4 regions of the Cutibacterium sp. LaCa_255 genome follow, and region 2 is predicted to be linked to each of the others. Evidence: riboswitches for the same ligand, from Rfam matches in the RefSeq annotation. Region 2 holds a riboswitch; each other region holds the start of a gene.
The links. A riboswitch is a leader RNA that binds a small molecule or an ion and turns the genes downstream of it on or off. The one in region 2 is predicted to bind cobalamin.
Positions count from the first base shown of each region.

Region 1: another riboswitch for cobalamin. It lies ahead of ACP8ML_RS00385 (ABC transporter substrate-binding protein); the one in region 2 lies ahead of cobO (cob(I)yrinic acid a,c-diamide adenosyltransferase).
Region 3: another riboswitch for cobalamin. It lies ahead of ACP8ML_RS09780 (prenyltransferase/squalene oxidase repeat-containing protein); the one in region 2 lies ahead of cobO (cob(I)yrinic acid a,c-diamide adenosyltransferase).
Region 4: another riboswitch for cobalamin. It lies ahead of ACP8ML_RS11145 (anaerobic ribonucleoside triphosphate reductase); the one in region 2 lies ahead of cobO (cob(I)yrinic acid a,c-diamide adenosyltransferase).

Region 1 is NZ_CP190956.1:85,760-89,856, reverse strand. Features, by position in the region: gene ACP8ML_RS00390 (FecCD family ABC transporter permease) at 1-1,152, opposite strand, end outside; gene ACP8ML_RS00385 (ABC transporter substrate-binding protein) at 1,152-1,985, opposite strand; cobalamin riboswitch at 2,255-2,435, opposite strand; gene ACP8ML_RS00380 (class I SAM-dependent methyltransferase) at 2,466-3,275, opposite strand; gene ACP8ML_RS00375 (ABC transporter ATP-binding protein) at 3,400-4,097, shown strand, end outside.
Region 2 is NZ_CP190956.1:532,819-536,915, reverse strand. Features, by position in the region: gene cobBC (bifunctional hydrogenobyrinic acid a,c-diamide synthase/histidinol phosphate aminotransferase CobBC) at 1-1,171, opposite strand, end outside; gene cobO (cob(I)yrinic acid a,c-diamide adenosyltransferase) at 1,171-1,785, opposite strand; cobalamin riboswitch at 1,826-1,962, opposite strand; gene cbiT (precorrin-6Y C5,15-methyltransferase (decarboxylating) subunit CbiT) at 1,986-2,582, shown strand; gene ACP8ML_RS02355 (energy-coupling factor ABC transporter ATP-binding protein) at 2,799-3,632, opposite strand; gene cbiQ (cobalt ECF transporter T component CbiQ) at 3,629-4,097, opposite strand, start outside.
Region 3 is NZ_CP190956.1:2,147,198-2,151,294, forward strand. Features, by position in the region: gene ACP8ML_RS09775 (leucine-rich repeat domain-containing protein) at 1-2,121, opposite strand, end outside; cobalamin riboswitch at 2,345-2,584, shown strand; gene ACP8ML_RS09780 (prenyltransferase/squalene oxidase repeat-containing protein) at 2,570-4,097, shown strand, end outside.
Region 4 is NZ_CP190956.1:2,446,584-2,450,680, reverse strand. Features, by position in the region: gene ACP8ML_RS11155 (cutinase family protein) at 1-408, opposite strand, end outside; gene ACP8ML_RS11150 (YbhB/YbcL family Raf kinase inhibitor-like protein) at 673-1,134, opposite strand; cobalamin riboswitch at 1,309-1,519, shown strand; gene ACP8ML_RS11145 (anaerobic ribonucleoside triphosphate reductase) at 1,595-3,928, shown strand; gene nrdG (anaerobic ribonucleoside-triphosphate reductase activating protein) at 3,942-4,097, shown strand, end outside.

The sequences.
Region 1 (4,097 bases), 450 kb from region 2:
CCCCAAGGTGCGTCGCAACAGGAACAGGAAGAATGGAGCCCCGACAAGCGCGGTCACAATACCTACCGGCAATTCCTGCGGCTCAATGGCCATCCGCGCCCCAACATCCGCCAGCACGGTGAAAATCGCACCCAGAAGCAGTCCTACGGGAAGGGTTCGGCGGTGATCTGCGCCAACCAGCATCCTCGTAATGTGCGGCATCACCAGGCCGACGAATCCTATGACGCCACACACCGCAACTGTCACACCGACAATTGCAGCTGCCACAACGAACATCCAGGTTCGGAACCGATCAACGTCCAGGCCGAGAGAACCCGCTGTCCCTTCCCCACCAAGAAGGAGGTTGAGATTTGACGCCTCAGCCAGGCATAAGAGCATTCCCACAGCGAGGACGAGGGTGGGGACGGGAAGGTTCTCCCACTTGGCGGCCCCGAAGCCTCCGAGACTCCAAAAGAGGACTTGCGACGCCAGTTGCGGATCCGGGGAGGTCAGAACCATGAAGTTGTTGACTGCCGACAACAGGGCCGAAACCGCCATGCCGGTGAGAACCAACGTTCCTGCAGAAAGGGTTTGCCTCCGTCTGGCGATCACCAAGACGAGTAGAAGCGTCAGGAACGCGCCTGCGAACGCGGCCAACCCGAGAGAGACCGCACCACCGAGGAGCAGACCAAACCGCATGACGGTAATGGCTCCGGTTGCAGCTCCCGACGACACGCCGAGCACCGTGGGGCTCGCCAGTGGGTTGCGAAGCAGCGCCTGCACGACTGTGCCGACAGTGGTCAGCGCCATCCCTGCGACTGCCGCCAGGAGCACACGAGGAAGCCGGACATCAGCAACGATCCTGTCGATCGACGCAGTCCAATCAACGGTGACGACACCTGCCGGCAGAGCCCGGTGCGCAACGACCTTCCATACTTGGACGAAGGGAACATGAACCGAGCCAATTGACAGCGCGAGTCCCAGGACAAGAATCAACGTGACGGCCAGTACGGACAAGACTATGACCAGGTGTCCACGATGCGAATCGCCACGCCACCTGTCTTCCCCGACAGATGCCGACTCGGATGGAAGGGCATTGAGGACAGCAACGAGTTCGTCCTGCCGTTTCACAGCCGTGGATGACTCATCAATGCCACCACGTGCACCCATCATCAGCCGTGGAACTGCTTGGCAAGCTGCTCGATACCTTCAGCCGAACGCGGGCCGGGCTGTGCCAACGAGAGACTGATCACCGGGAAGGCATTGTTCTTGACGGCCTTGGTGTCCTTCAGTGCCGGAATTGACTTCAACGTCTTGATCTTCTGATCGACACTCGGGGTCTTGTAGTCGTAAATCAGAATCATGTCTGGATCAGCCTTTGCAACCTGCTCCCACGACATCTTTCCCCACCGCAGCGGTTCATTCGCGAAGATGTTCTCGCCTCCCGCCGCATCGATCATCACCGATGCATAGGCCCACCCACCAACTGTCGTCGGGGCGTCCTCACCTGAGTTGTAGAGGAACACCTTGGGGCGCTCCTTCCCCTTCACGGACTTCTTGACGGCATTGACCTTGTCGTTGAACTTTCGAATCGATGCCTCAGCTCGGTCATTCACATCGAAGATCTGGCCGATGGTCCTGATCTCCTTGGTCTCATCATCCAAGGCCTTGACCTCATTGGTGCATCCCACAGGGCTGAGATGCGTCTTGATCCCCATCTTCTGTAGGTCTTTCCGGGTGTGACCGTTGCTCCTTGAGAAACCGTCCGGGTACCCGGAATACACGAAATCAGGATTTACGGACAAAAGCTTCTCCATGGAAGGCTGCCCAGCGGCCAAAACCGACACCGAGTCGTAGGCCTCCTTGTATTGGGCACCGATGGGGCGAGTGCGTTGGTACGCCGTCCCGACCATGCTCTTCTCCAGCCCTAGCTCGAGCATCGTCTCAGTCGCCGTTGACGTCAATGTCACTGCGCGCGTCGGGGCGGAATCGAACGTCTGCTTCACCCCACAGCTCTCCACCGTCAGCGGGTATGACGTGTGCCCGGCCTTCGAACCGGTTGCGTGGGACGACGCCGTCGAGGCGTTCTGCTCCGTGACGGCGCTCCCACAACCAGCCATGAATGAGACAGGAATCACTAATGCAGCGACAAGAGCGACCCTCCGCGTGTACCTTCGCGCCATCGCAATGGTCCTTCCGTTCCGTTCCCACGCCAACGGTCACAGATGGGCCCCACGTAAGGGTTTCCAACCAAAAGCCATGACGCGAGCTTGTGTCGAGTGGATTTTCATCGGCAGGTCTTCGGACTGGGGTTCAACCCGTTTCAGCACCTTCCCAGGCCTCACTGGCCCAGTGGCATACGCCGAGACGGTCACCGTCACCGCTGCGCGTCAGCCCCGGAATCACACCGGAGTTCCCTCACACCCATTTAGGTTACCGATACACATACCTTATCAATGAAGACCTTGAACTGATCGACACTCCCCTCACACAGGCATGTCGGGCAGGGCCCCCACAAGGCCCTTCGCATCTACATGCACCAGACCAATTGTGCGTCTACACCTCCATCCGCGCGGGAATCCAATCGCATAGGAATCCATAATCCTGATCGCCTCGGAAAAATTACCTCCTCGAGTCTGGACCTCATGGTACAATTCATCTTCAGAAACAACTCGATATTCCTCGAGAATTCTAATTTCTGCTGGAATCCCCAATTGTGCGAGGCCACCTGCAAGGAGTAGATGGCGAGCCTGTGAAACACGGACATCTTCCCCCTGTGCTGCTGCAAGGGCATGATCCCAGGCCGTCGGTGATCCAGTGGTGTCAATAATGATGACGTGCCGTCGAGCCTGCCGAACCAATGCCCGCAAGGACGCCGCCAGATCGAGGGCCCAGTACAAGGACCACGCAGCAAGAACGGTGTCGAAAACCCTTCCTGTGTCCATGGGCCATTGCCCCTGGATCGTCTCGATCTTGACTTCCTCGGCTTCAGCATTCTCCGAAAGCACACGGAGCATGTCCTCTGAACGGTCTACGACAGTCACACGGCAGCCGCGTTGTGCCAGCGGAATCGCGAACCGTCCGGTTCCGCCGCCAACGTCAAGGATCGATGACTCAGGTTCGACGATGCTGGTCACGGTGCCGATCTGAGCCAGGGAACTGCACGTCAAACCTGCGTGCTGGTCGTAGACCGCTGCGTGCCCATGCCAAAACGCCTTTTCCTGTTCCAAAGATCTGCGCGCGGGGTCCGATCTCCTATCGTTCTCCCACAGTCCGAAGTAATCACTGATCCTCATCGGCGCCTCCCATGTTCATCGGGACCAATCCTGTGGCATCACCATCCTCCTACCACGGGAGGACGCTCCGATTCGACCGCCAGCACGATGCGCGACGAGGGGCTCGGGCAGCACGGTGGATGACATGTTGACGCCAACCCGATCCAACCCTCACGCCGTCGCCGAACCCGTCCCCGGCGCTCACCTCCGCACCCTGGGACTGACGAAGACCTACGGGACGACTCGTGCCCTCGACCACGTCGACATCGCCATCCCGGCCGGCCAGTCGGTCGCCGTCATGGGGCCGTCCGGATCGGGAAAAACCACCCTGCTGCACTGCCTGTCCGGGATCCTCTCGGCCGACTCCGGCAGCATCGAGCTGGGTCTGCCCGACCGCGTCGTCAACGTCGAGAGTCTCTCCAGCGAGGGACGGGCCCAGCTGCGTCGCCAGTCCCTCGGGTTCGTCTTCCAGCAGGGAATGCTCGTCCCCGAGCTCACCGCCGTCGAGAACACCGCCCTGCCTCTCATGCTCAATGGCGCCTCTCGGTCACAGGCCGTCGGGTACGCCGTCCAGTGGCTGAGCTCGATGGGACTGGGAGGCATGGAGGATCGACGCATCGGTCAACTCTCCGGCGGCCAGGCGCAGCGAGTAGCCATCGCCCGATCCCAGGTCATCGACCCGGCGATCGTCTTCGCCGACGAGCCCACCGGAGCCCTCGACTCGGCCACTGCTGTCGAGGTGATGTCCATCCTGCTCTCGGCGACGACCGGGAGGGGACGCACCCTCATCGTCGTCACCCATGACGAGGGCGTCGCCCGCCGCTGTCAGCGCATCCTGCGCCT
Region 2 (4,097 bases):
ATTCGTGGCCGACGACGCTGATGGAGTTGCGGGTGGCGACCCGGTACCCCATCGTCAGCCTCGTCGCCATCGCCGCGTCCATCGGAAGGACGCCGGCCATGTCGCGCCCGTCGAGGTGACGGCAGAGGTAGAGAAGCCCGGCGCACTCCGCGACGATCGGCATCCCGGCCTCGGCATGGGCGCGGACATCTGCCGCGAGCTCGGTGTTGTCCTCCAAATCCGTGGCGTGCATCTCCGGGAATCCACCGCCCAGGTACAGGCCCTGGATGCCGTCCGGAAGACGTCGATCGGTGAGGGGATCGACGTCGACGACCCGGAACCCGGCCGCCCGCAACATCTCGGTGGTCTCGGGGTAACGGAAGGTGAAGGCTCGCCCCGCGAAGATTCCGACCACCGGCGGCTCGTCGAAGGAATGGCCTTGCCAGCCAGCTGATTGCAGAGCGGCTCGCGGATCCCAAGGCTCGACGTCGAGGTCGGGTGCGGAATCGGCCAGGTCCATAACGGCGTCGAGATCGACGTGTTCGGCGATGAGGTCACCCAGGCCGGCGACCTTGGAGGCGGAGTGCTCCCACTCCCCCGCCGGGACCAGGCCCAGGTGGCGAGACGGCACGAAGATCGACTCGGTGCGCGGAATCCGCCCCAGCACCGGGATGCCGAGTCGGTCGAGTCCGCGCACGACCTCGGCACCATGACGAGGAGAGGCGACCCGGTTGAGGATCACACCGGCGATCGTGACATTCGGATCAAACGTCGCCAGACCTGCCACCACTGCGGCGTGGGTGAGGGACGCATGAGCGGTGTCGACGACCACGACCACCGGGGTCTGGGTCGAGGTGGCGATCTCGGCGCTGGACCCGCGTCCGGTCCCGAGCTGGCCGTCGAAGAGGCCCATCACTCCCTCGATGACCGCAATGTCCGCCGCATCGGGGGTGACGAAGCCATGGGCCAGCAGCGGGGCCATGAGCTCGTCACCACACATGACGGAGTCCAGGTTGCGGCCCGGACGACCACTGGCCATCGAGTGGTAACCGGGATCGATGTAATCCGGCCCGACCTTGAACGGCGCCACCGTCCGGCCGGTGGCACGCAGGGCTGCCATGAGACCTGTCGCGACGGTCGTCTTACCGCCTCCCGACGCCGGGGCGGCGATGAGGATTCGTGGAATGCGCATCACCATTCGATTCCCGCCTGACCACGCTGACCGGCGTCGAAGGGGTGCTTGACCTTGGTCATCTCGGTGACGAGGTCTGCGGCCTCGACGAGGGCTGCCGGGGCGCGACGGCCAGTGATGACGACGTGCTGGGTGCCGGGGCGGTTGACCAGTGTGTCGACGACCTCGTCGACATCGAGCCATCCCCAGTCCAGCGGGTAGGTGAACTCGTCAAGAAGGTAGAAATCAAGCGCCTCGCTGGCCAGGAGTTCCGACACGTGTCGCCACCCCTCGCGGGCAGCGGCCTCGGGGTCATCGGCGGCATCGAAGGAGCGTGCCCAGGACCATCCAGTCCCCATGACCTCCCATGTGACGGGACCGCCGGCACCGGTCTCCTCGTGGAGTTTCCCGAGAGCTTGCAGGGCGTCCTGCTCGCCGACATGCCATCGTCCGGACTTCACGAACTGGAAGACGCCGACTTTCCACCCTTGGTTCCAGGCGCGCAGGGCGGTACCCATCGCCGCTGTCGTCTTGCCCTTGCCCTCGCCGGTGTTCACAGCAAGAACTGGCCGTAATCGTCGCTGTCTGGTGGACAGCCCGTCGTCTGGTGTGGCGCCACTGCGCGCGTGCGGCATGAACGACCTCCTTGCGGGTCCGCGCCCGTCGGGTCACGGGATTTCCGTGACCTGACCCGCAGGATCGACCTGGCTCGCGCTGAGGCGCTCACAGTGGCGGGACCGCTCCGGATTCACACCGGATTCCTCCCCGAGGGCCATCGTCGATTGTGTCACACGGGTCGGGTTGTCCTCACCCGGCACTGCCCTAAGCTTCCCTCATGACCCATGATCCTGACGCCACCCTCCTCGGACGCACGCCTGGCCTCGACGAGACGCACTTCGCCCATGACGGCCTCATCACCAAACATCCGGTGAGGGCCGTCGCTCTGGCAGCGTTGCGACCCATGCCGGGCCAGCTGCTGTGGGACCTCGGCACCGGCGCCGGGTCGATCGGTGTCGAGTGGTGTCGCACCGATCCGACCTGCCGAGCCATCGGGGTGGAGCGCAAGGCAGAACGGGCCGCCAATGCCCGCACGAATGCCGCAGAACTCACTCTGCCCGGCCAGTTCGAGGTCATCGACGCCGACCTCGCCAAGGGGCTGCCGGAGGGACTGCCCGACCCGGATGCCATCTTCATCGGCGGCGGTGCGACGGAAACTCTCGTCACCCAGTGTCGACCACGTCTGCCCATCGGGGGACGGCTCGTCGTCCATGGGGTGACGATGGAGGCCGAGATGCTCGTGGAGTCCTTGCACCGGGATCTGGGCGGTGACCTCATGAGGTTCGGCGTCGAGACCGCCGACAGCATCGGCCGGCTGCGGGGCTGGAAACCGGCCCGCACCGTCGTGGCGTGGACCTGGCAGCACACTGAGTGACGACGAGCCACCCAGTGTGCACAGTTGTCTGATCCTGGACTCAGCTGATCTGGGAGGCCAGCAGGCAGGCAGCCCAGGTCTGCTCGGCAGCGAAACGCACATGGTGTGGCACTGCCGAAACCGACAGCGCTGACCTGTTCATGATGACCATCGAACCGCCGCACTGTGGCCGCCCCATCAAGAGTGCCTTGTGCCGCTGATGTCACAACGATGACGTCAACACGGACTGCTCGGCGCCAGGTGTGACAGGATCGCGACGACCTCGCTCATCGTTCGGGGACGCTCATCCATCCCAAGACGCCGGACCAGTTCGAGGGGCCAAGGCAGGTGTAGATGGGCCCTCTCCACCATGGTCACATTTGCGAGTAACTCGTCGATCGGCCCCTGCTGCACTCCCCCGTCGACAACGATGAGCGCCTCGTCAGCCCAGGCCAGGGCCAGGTCGACGTCATGGGTAGCCATCGCCACGGTCGTACCGTGGTCGCGCAGACGGTCCAAAGCCTCCAGCATCTTGGTGACGCCGACCGGGTCGAGTCCGGCGGTGGGCTCGTCAAGGAGAAGCAGATCCGGGCGCATGGCGACGGCACCGGCGACAGCAATCCTCTTGCGTTCGCCGTAGGACAGCTGGTGCGTGGCACGCTCGGCAAGATGGCTGGCCCCGAGTAGCTGCAGGGCCTCGGCGACGCGGTCGCGCACCTCCGCCACGTCCAGCCCCATGTTCATCGGGCCGAAGGAGACGTCCTGGCTCACGTCAGCGCTGAAGAGTTGGTCGTCGGGGTCCTGAAGGACGAGCTGAACCGCCCGACGGTGCTCACGAAGCTGGGTGCGCCCGTGACCGAGCACGGTGTCACCTCTCTTGACCTTGCCCTTGACGGGCTTGAGGGAGCCCGACAAGCAACGCATCAGCGTCGTCTTGCCCGATCCGTTTGCTCCCAGAATCGCCACCCGAACTCCAGCGCGGAAGGACACGTTGACGTCGGTGAGCACCATGGGCCGGCCAGGGTGAGTGGCGTACAGGTGCTCGGTCGACAACAGGGCTTCGTCACTCATCTGAAAATCCTTCCGGTCGTCGACCAGCTGATCGCCCAGACTGCGGCGATGACGATGACGACGATGATCTTGAACCGCGCTGATCCGACGCGTTTGACGGGCAGGGTCACCAGTGCGGACTCGAATCCGCGGTTGACCAGGCCGTCGTTGAGGCGGTTGGCCCTCGTCCAGGCTCGAATTCCGACCGATCCGAGCAGCGCTGCGGTGTTGCTCATGCGCCGGTTGAGCCCGCCAAATTTCCCTTCCGGGGCGTCGCCGAGGCGGGCGTGCTGAGCTTCACCGGCCGTCACGACGGTGTCGAGCAGCACGAAGATGAGCCGGTAGGTCAGGGAGGCGATCTCGAGCAACGGGTCAGGGATGTGGAACTTCCGCAACCACGTGAGCAGATCGACCATGGGGGTGGTGACGGCCAGCACCATGAGGGTGAGGGTGCCGCAGACGCCATGTTCAATCAGTGACATCGCC
Region 3 (4,097 bases), 1.2 Mb from region 2:
AACCGCAGCCGTCACTGGCTGGATCAACGTCCCCGAGAAGTCCTCGGAGTGGCTGGTGGCGTCCTTGTGCGACCAAGTCCATCTGTAACCATCGCTGGCCTCCGGATAGGTCACTTTGTCACCCGATACCGTCACACCTTCAGGAGCGATGAATTCAGCCTTGGAGCCGTCGGCAGCCTTCGCCATCGGAACCGCGACCTGTTGCCGGGCTGGAACGGCCGAGGCCGTCACGGTCTGCCAGCGGGCACGCAGACCCATGAATGCGATGCTCTCCAGACCCGACAACGGGGACAGGTCGGAGATGTGGTTTGAGCTGAGCCCCACTTTGGTGAGATTCTTCATCCCGGCCAGAGCGGAAACATCGGAGATCTCGTTGTTGTCGAAACCGGCCTCGACGAGGTTCGTCAACCCCTTGATAGGGGTCAGGTCGGAGACCTTGTCACCGTTGAGGAACAGCTTCTTCAATGAGGTGGTACCGGAGATCCCGGACAGATCGGCCAAGTTGACATTGTTGTTCGCCACCAAACGGGCAAGCTTGGGAAGCGCGCCCAGCCCGTCGAGGCTGGTGATGCCCGGATACTTGTACTTGCCGCGCCTGTTCTGGTTGATCGTCAGGTCCGTGAGACTCGTCAGCGAGGACAGCGGCTTCACCGTGGTGATGGGGTTCTGATCCAGGCTCATCGTCCTGAGATTCCCCAGACCCGCGAGCGGAGCCAAATCCTTGACGTGGTTGTTGGGCAGGTAGAGCGTCTCGAGCTTCGTCAGACCGGCAAGCGGATCGACGCTCTCAATCTCGTTGGTCGTCAGGTACAGCGTCTTGACATTGGTGAGGGCCTCGGCACCCGTGATGTCCTCGATGCCCTTGCCGATGCACTTGACCTCAGTCAGCGCACCAAGATTCTCAGCCGTCAGCGGCTTACCGGCACCTACGGCATCCTGGAGACAGGACTTGAAGTTCGCATCGGGGATATCGACGAGCTTCGGTGGTTCGGGAGCCGCGACGACATGGACAGTGATGGACCCGTTGAAGTACGTCGAGGCGTCACGGAACTGCCACACGTAGTCGCCAGCAGAGGGATAGGTGACGTTCTTGCCCTTGATCTTGACACCCTCAGGCACTTCGCGGTCGGCCACGAAGGTCGTACCGTGATGGTCGACAGCTGTCGGGACGGGGACCTGAACCCCGGCGGTGGCCGAGTCACCGTCAACGGCCTGGAAATTCGAGGTGATGTCGGCGTCACCTAGACCCTTGATGTCTTTGAGCGCGGATAGGTCACGGATGTGGTTCTTGCCGACGTCCAGCCGGGACAGCTTCGTCAAGGACCTAAGAGGCGCGACGTCGGTGATCTCATTGCTGTTGACATCCAGGCTGAAAATGCCAGTCGAGGAGGCCAACGGCTTGAGATTACTAATCTTGTTACCCGACAGAAAGGCTTTTCCCAGACCGGTCAGCCGATCAAGGCCGGTGAGGTCCTTGATTCCCATATTCCGGCAACTCAGGCTCGTCACGCCAGCAAGTTGATCCTTGGAAGGGGTAGTGGTGTCCAACTTGTCAGTGATGCACTTCTGCAGGGCCTTGTCAGGAATCTCGAAGGACGCTACCGGAGTCGTCGGGGCTGGATCAACCTTCGGCTTCCAGGTCGGAGGAACCTCCCACGGGCCATCAATGAGCATGTAATGCCAGGCCTCGATCGAGCCAGGCTTCGGGTGGTAGTTGCTGGCACCTAGCTGCGAGTACTCCCATTTTGTCTCGGCATTCCTACCAGCCGGCTGACCATGAAAATAACCCCAATAGGCGTAAAATTTATCGGGGTTCTCCGGATATCCATTGATTGAATCAATGAACATTCCCAGGTCGCCACCGAAATCGGTGCTGCCGATGTCGAAACCGGCTGACTTCAACGCCTCCACCCCAGTGGAGAACTTCGACGCGCAGCCGGTGTCGACATGCCCGTCATCACGCTCGGCATACACGAACACGTGCTTCTGATCGATACACTTCTGCGCCTCATCGTCGTACGACGTCGCCGGTGCTGCCGACGCCGGAACGAATGACACGATGGCCATCGGTATGGCCATGGCCACAGACAACACCACGGCCAACCCCTTGAACCGTCTCACAGGTCCTGCCTTTCACTGCGTGGACGCTTCGTCGTCATCCAAAGACAGGACCGACCATTCCGCTGTCCACGACGGAATTGAGTACGAGACATCTCAACGACGGTGATCCGACTTTGCCGACATCTCTGTCGAACTACACGGTTGCGGGACAGTCCTGGATTCACACCAGGTTCCCCATCGATGAAACCACCAGGATCCTAACATAAGGTGTTCTCGTCGCCGAACCCGAATGTGGACATGTGGTGGCGCCAAGCCTAAACTGACACCGCGACCGCAGGGGAATCCGGTGCGAATCCGGAACTGACCCGCAACCGTGAGGGGCTCATCCCGAGTCGGAGTACCTGGGTTGTCGAAGGAATATTACACACCGTCGAGGACTGCGGTGAGTTCGACTCAGGGGCCCTTCCCGTCCGGAGCGCAACGCAGCCTCAGGAAGAAGGCCCGCCACATGACCAGGCTCAATCAATGGGTCGCCGGCCTCGCCGCCGGTGCGCTCGTCGCATCGCCGTTCGCGGCACCAGCGTTCGCTGACCCGCAGCCCGCGCCATCCCATGCAGCCATCACCGCCACCATTGATGACGGCTCTGCTCCCTACTGCTTCGATCCGCCGGCCAACCCGGTCAAGGGTGCCATGTGGGCCGGATCGGTCAACGACACCGCCGCCACCAGCACCTACGTCGCCAAAGCCGCCGACTGGCTCGCCCAGAAGTGGCAGGAAGACCCGACAAACTACAGACAGGCCGGCGGCATCGCCGACGGCATCATCGCCCTGGTCGGCTCAGACGCCCACCCCGACACCGTCACAGAAATGACCACAGCCCTCAAGGAAGCCGGCCCGAAGTACGTCGACAAGAACCCGGCTGGCCTGGCCAAGGTGATCATGACCGCCGAAATTCTCGGCGAGGATCCCACCTACTTCCTCGGCAAAGACACCGGAAACCTGTGGATCAAGCTCGCCAGCTACATCAACGACGACACCCCAGGCATGCAAAACCGCGTCACCATGTACTGGGGCCCGCACCTCATCACCATCGCACTGACCCGCGCCAACCGCCCGGTACCAACGAAGATCCTCGACAAACTGCTGTCCACCCAAGGCACCCAAGGTGACGATGCCGGCGCTTTCGGATACACCAAACGAAACCACGACGGCACGAAAACCTTCGTCGGCGACCCCGACTACACCGGCATCGCCCTGTCCGACCTCACCCTCCTCCAACGCAACCCCCACCTCATCCCAGACGGCTACCACACCAAAATCGACACTGCCGCCAACAACGCCACCACATGGGCCATCAACACCAAAACCCACGACGACGGCGACTACTGGGAAACCTACTCCGCCGCCAACTCCACCGGCATGCTCGCCAGCGCACTCGCAGAACGCGGCGAAGACATGACAACCGTCAAACAATGGCTCATCCGCCAACAAAACCTCACGAAAGTCGGCGCATGGCAAGCCCAACGCAACGACCACGAACCCAACATCATGGCCACCGACCAAGCAATCATGGCCATCACCGGCCACGGCTACGCCTCAACATGGTCCGGCAAAACCCCCAAAAACACCCCCTCCTGCAAAACCACCCCAACCACCAAGCCCACTGTCACCCCTACCGGCAAGCCCGGTGACATGGGCGGCGCCCAGAAGTGCATCGCCGTGGGCCATGTGTGGGTCTACGTTGAGCAGCACGACGGCACCTCCGAGGGTGCTTGCGCCTCGAAGTTCGGCAATGGTCTGGAGGCGCTTGAGTCCGCCGGATTCATCGTCAAGGCCGAGGGCAGCATGGTCACCATGATCAACGGCTACCCGACGAAAACCGACACCCACGAGGCGTACTGGTCCTACTGGCACGCCACCCCGGCTGGCGCTGACAAGTCGGCGACATGGGAGCACTCGAGGACCGGCGCCGCGAGCGCCCAGCCCAAGGCCGGATCCATTGAAGGCTGGTACTTCAAGTCCTCCGCCGCTGACT
Region 4 (4,097 bases), 860 kb from region 2:
GGTCTGGGCGAGGGCCTGGGTGATGGCCTGGGAGCCTTGGGAAAAACCGGCGAGGATGACCCACTCCTTGGGGCACTGCTTCTTCTCGGCGTTGAGGAGGGCGGTGAGTTTCTTGGCTCCCAGAGCCGCAGAGTCGAAGTACTCCGTCGACGGCATGGTTGCGTCGAAGAGGAGACTGCTCATCGATGCCTGTTGCAGGGTGTGAGGGTCAGCCGCAGGGTAGTCCAGGTAGACCTGACGGACAGTTCCCTTGCCCTTCCACTTCTGGGCCACAGCGTCACGGATCGACGTGATGGTCTCGCCATAGGGAGGGGTTTCCCCGGAGCCGCGAACGCCGACGAACATCACGGAGGCACACTCCATCTGGGATGCGTGTTCTGAGGACACCGGGTCTGAGCCCCAGCCCATTCCTGCTCCGGGGGTGATGGGTGCGGCAGGTTTGGGAGAGTCCGCGGATCCGCTGGCGTAGCTGGTGCTGGTGGTCGTCGGGGTGGGGGTTGCTGACTCGGCACTGGCGGAAAGCGGCATCGATACCAGACCGACGGCGACGAGGAGAGTGAGCAATGTCTGCCGAAGCTTCACGACGCCAGTCAAGCAGGCGCCGCCGACACGTGGTCGACGGCGCCTGTTCGTGTTTGCTGCCACGAGGTCGGTTGGCAGCCCTGGTCATCGTCAGGACTGCTGGAAAGTTCCGGTGATCGACGCGGAGTCCAGCTCGCTGGTGTGGATGGCGAAGCGGACCTGGACGTTGGCGGCGTCGTCAGGAATGTCGAGATGCTCGCTCGGCATGGCATGGACGGTGTGGATGTAGCGGTGGGCCGGTCCGGGCGGCGGGCAGGCGCCGGAGTAGCCGTCCTCCTGGTAGTCGTTGGTCCACTCGCGCACGCCGGAGGGCAGCGGGCCGCCTTCGTCGAGGGAGGTGACGTCGGCCGCGATGTCGGCGAGGATCCAGTGCCAGAAGCCGGAACCAGTGGGGGCGTCGGGATCGTAGATGGTGATCGCGTAGGACTTGGTGCCCTCCGGGCCGGGTGTCCAGCTCAACTGCGGGCTGACGTTCTTGCCGCCCGCATCAGCGTGGGCGTAGGCCAGGGCGATCGGCTGGCCTTCCTTGATGGACGTGCTGGTGATCTCCATGGGTTGTGTCCTTTCCCTTGGCGTGTGTCCATGATGCCAGCCTGATGTGCGATCCGAAGGGCGTGGCAACTGGCTCTGATCGCGGGGGAGCGCACCCGCCACGGCGAGACGAGGGGGCGGGTGCGCGGATGCGTCGAGATGCGTATACCCTTCATCTTGTGCTGGTTCTCATCGCGAGGCACCAGATGTAGGGGTTTCTCGACATCTGGCGGTGATGGGAGGAAAGAGGGAATCCGGTGGGAAACCGGAACTGCCCCGCAGCGGTGACAGGGAACGACGGCGACACACGCACTGGCCATCCGGCTGGGAAGCGTCGCTCGGTAGGAACCCGTCTGGCGACGGAAAGCCCTGAAGTCCGAAGACCTGCCAGTGCCCGGGTCAGCGACCCGGTACGACTACGGGCGCGCGGGACGACCCGGGGCGAACCTGCTCCACCCGTGCGCTGCTTCGAGGAGAGAGCATGTCGACCACCCTTCATTCGGTGTCCATCAGCCAGCAGCGAGCAGTACCAGCATCCATCCGTAAGAGGGACGGACGGGTCATCGGATTCGACTCGACGAAGATCGTCGAGGCCGTCCGCAAGGCCTTCGTCGCCTGTGGCATCGACGCCCCCGAACTCCTGGCCTCCGAGGTCGCCCTCGAGGTGCTCTCCCGACTGAGCGAGATGGGTGAGGACACCCCTGACGTCGAGGCCATCCAGGACCTCGTCGAGAAGGCCCTCATGGATCAGGGACATGACGACGTCGCCAAGGCCTACATCCTCTACCGTCAGCGTCGCACCGTCGCCCGCGACCAGCAGTCCGCCCTCATGCGCACCCTGCGCGAGATCACCTTCGCCTCCGCCGAGGAGGCTGACGCTAAGCGGGAGAACGCCAACGTCGACGGCAACTCCGCAATGGGGTCGATGCTGCGCTACGGAACCGAGTCGGCCAAGCAGTTCAACCTGCTCGAGGTGCTCGACCCCACCCATGCCGCCGCCCATCGTGACGGGGACATCCACATCCACGACCTCGACTTCCTCACCCTGACGACCACCTGTTGCCAGATCAACCTCACCGATCTCTTCGGGCACGGCTTCTCCACCGGCCACGGCGTGCTGCGAACCCCGCAATCGATCGGGTCGTATGCGGCCCTGGCCTGCATTGCGATCCAGTCCAACCAGAATGACCAACACGGTGGCCAGGCGGTGCCGAACTTTGACCGAGACATGGCGCCGGGGGTCGCCAAGACCTTCGTCAAGGCCGCCCAAATCGGTCTGACGAGGACTTTCGAGGTTCTCGGTGGTGACGAGGAGCATCTCGACGAGGTGCGCGAGGCGGCCTCCGGGTGGGTGCTGGAGCCGGATGCCGCCGCGCTGGCCCGTGAGAAGGAGCAGGTGGCGGAACTGTTCGCCGGGCTCATTGACGACACCGACCGGGTCGCCGACAGAGTCCGTCGCCAGGCTGTCGAGGAGACGCGTCGTCAGACCTACCAGGCGATGGAGGCCCTCATCGCCAACCTCAACACCATGAATTCGCGAGCCGGGGCGCAGACCCCGTTCTCGTCGATCAATTACGGCACCGACACCAGCCCGGAGGCGCGGATGGTGATGCATTGCCTGCTGGAGGCCACCGAAGCCGGTCTGGGCGGCGGGGAGACCGCGATCTTCCCGATCCAGATCTTCCGGGTGCAGAAGGGTGTCAATCTCGACGACGACCCCAACCACGACCTGTTCCGGCTGGCCTGTCGGGTGAGTGCCAAGCGCCTCTTCCCGAACTTCTCCTTCCAGGACGCCCCGTTCAACGCCGAGTACTACGTGCCCGGCCATCCCGAGACCGAGATCGCCTACATGGGCTGCCGCACCCGGGTGATGTCGAACGTCCATGACCCCTCGCAGGCCCAGACCTGGGGACGCGGGAACCTGTCCTTCACGTCGATCAACCTGCCGAGGCTGGCGATCGAGGCCAACCACGACGTCGATGTTTTCTTCACCTCCTTCGACCGGATGATCGACCTCGTCATCGACCAGTTGCTCGACCGGCTCAAGATCCAGTCCCACAAGCTGGTGCGAAACTTCCCCTTCCTCATGGGGCAGGGGGTCTGGATCGGTTCGGAGAACTTGGGGCCTGACGATGCCGTCGCCGAGGTGCTCGAGCACGGGACCCTGTCGGTGGGGTTCATCGGGCTGGCCGAGACCCTGACGGCCTTGGTCGGTGTCCACCACGGTGAGTCGGAGGAGGCCCAGCAACTCGGCCTGCGGATCGTCGGCCACCTGCGAGAGAGGATGGACGAGGCGGCCGAGCGCACCGGGTTGAACTTCTCGGCTCTGGCCACCCCAGCCGAGGGACTGTCGGGACGATTCGTGCGGATGGACCGTCAGCGTTACGGGTCGATCCCGGGAGTCACCGACCGGGAGTACTACACCAACAGCTTCCACGTGCCGGTCTGGTACCACATCGGTGCTGCGGACAAGATCCGCATTGAGGCTCCTTATCACGCCTTCACCAACGGCGGTCACATCTCGTACGTCGAACTGTCGGGCGATCCGGCACGCAACGTCGACGCCTTCGAGGCCCTCGTGCGGTACATGGCTGCCAGCGGCATCGGGTACGGGTCCATCAACCACCCGGTCGACCGGGATCCTCAGTGCGGCTACACCGGGATCATCGACGACGAGTGTCCCAAGTGCGGCCGTCACGAGGATTCCGGGTCCTTCGACCGGATTCGCCGCATCACCGGCTACCTCGTCGGTGGGCTGGACAGATTCAACGACGCCAAGCGGGCCGAGGTCCGCGACCGCGTCAAGCACGGATGAGGCCGGAGCGAGGATGAGGGTTGCCGGGATCGAGCCGGAGTCGATCGTCGATGGTCCCGGCATCCGCTTTACGGTCTTCGCGCAGGGATGCCCGCTGAAGTGTCCCGGATGCCAGAACCCTGGTACCTGGGACCCCTGCGGCGGCCAGGAGATCAACGTCGAGGAGATC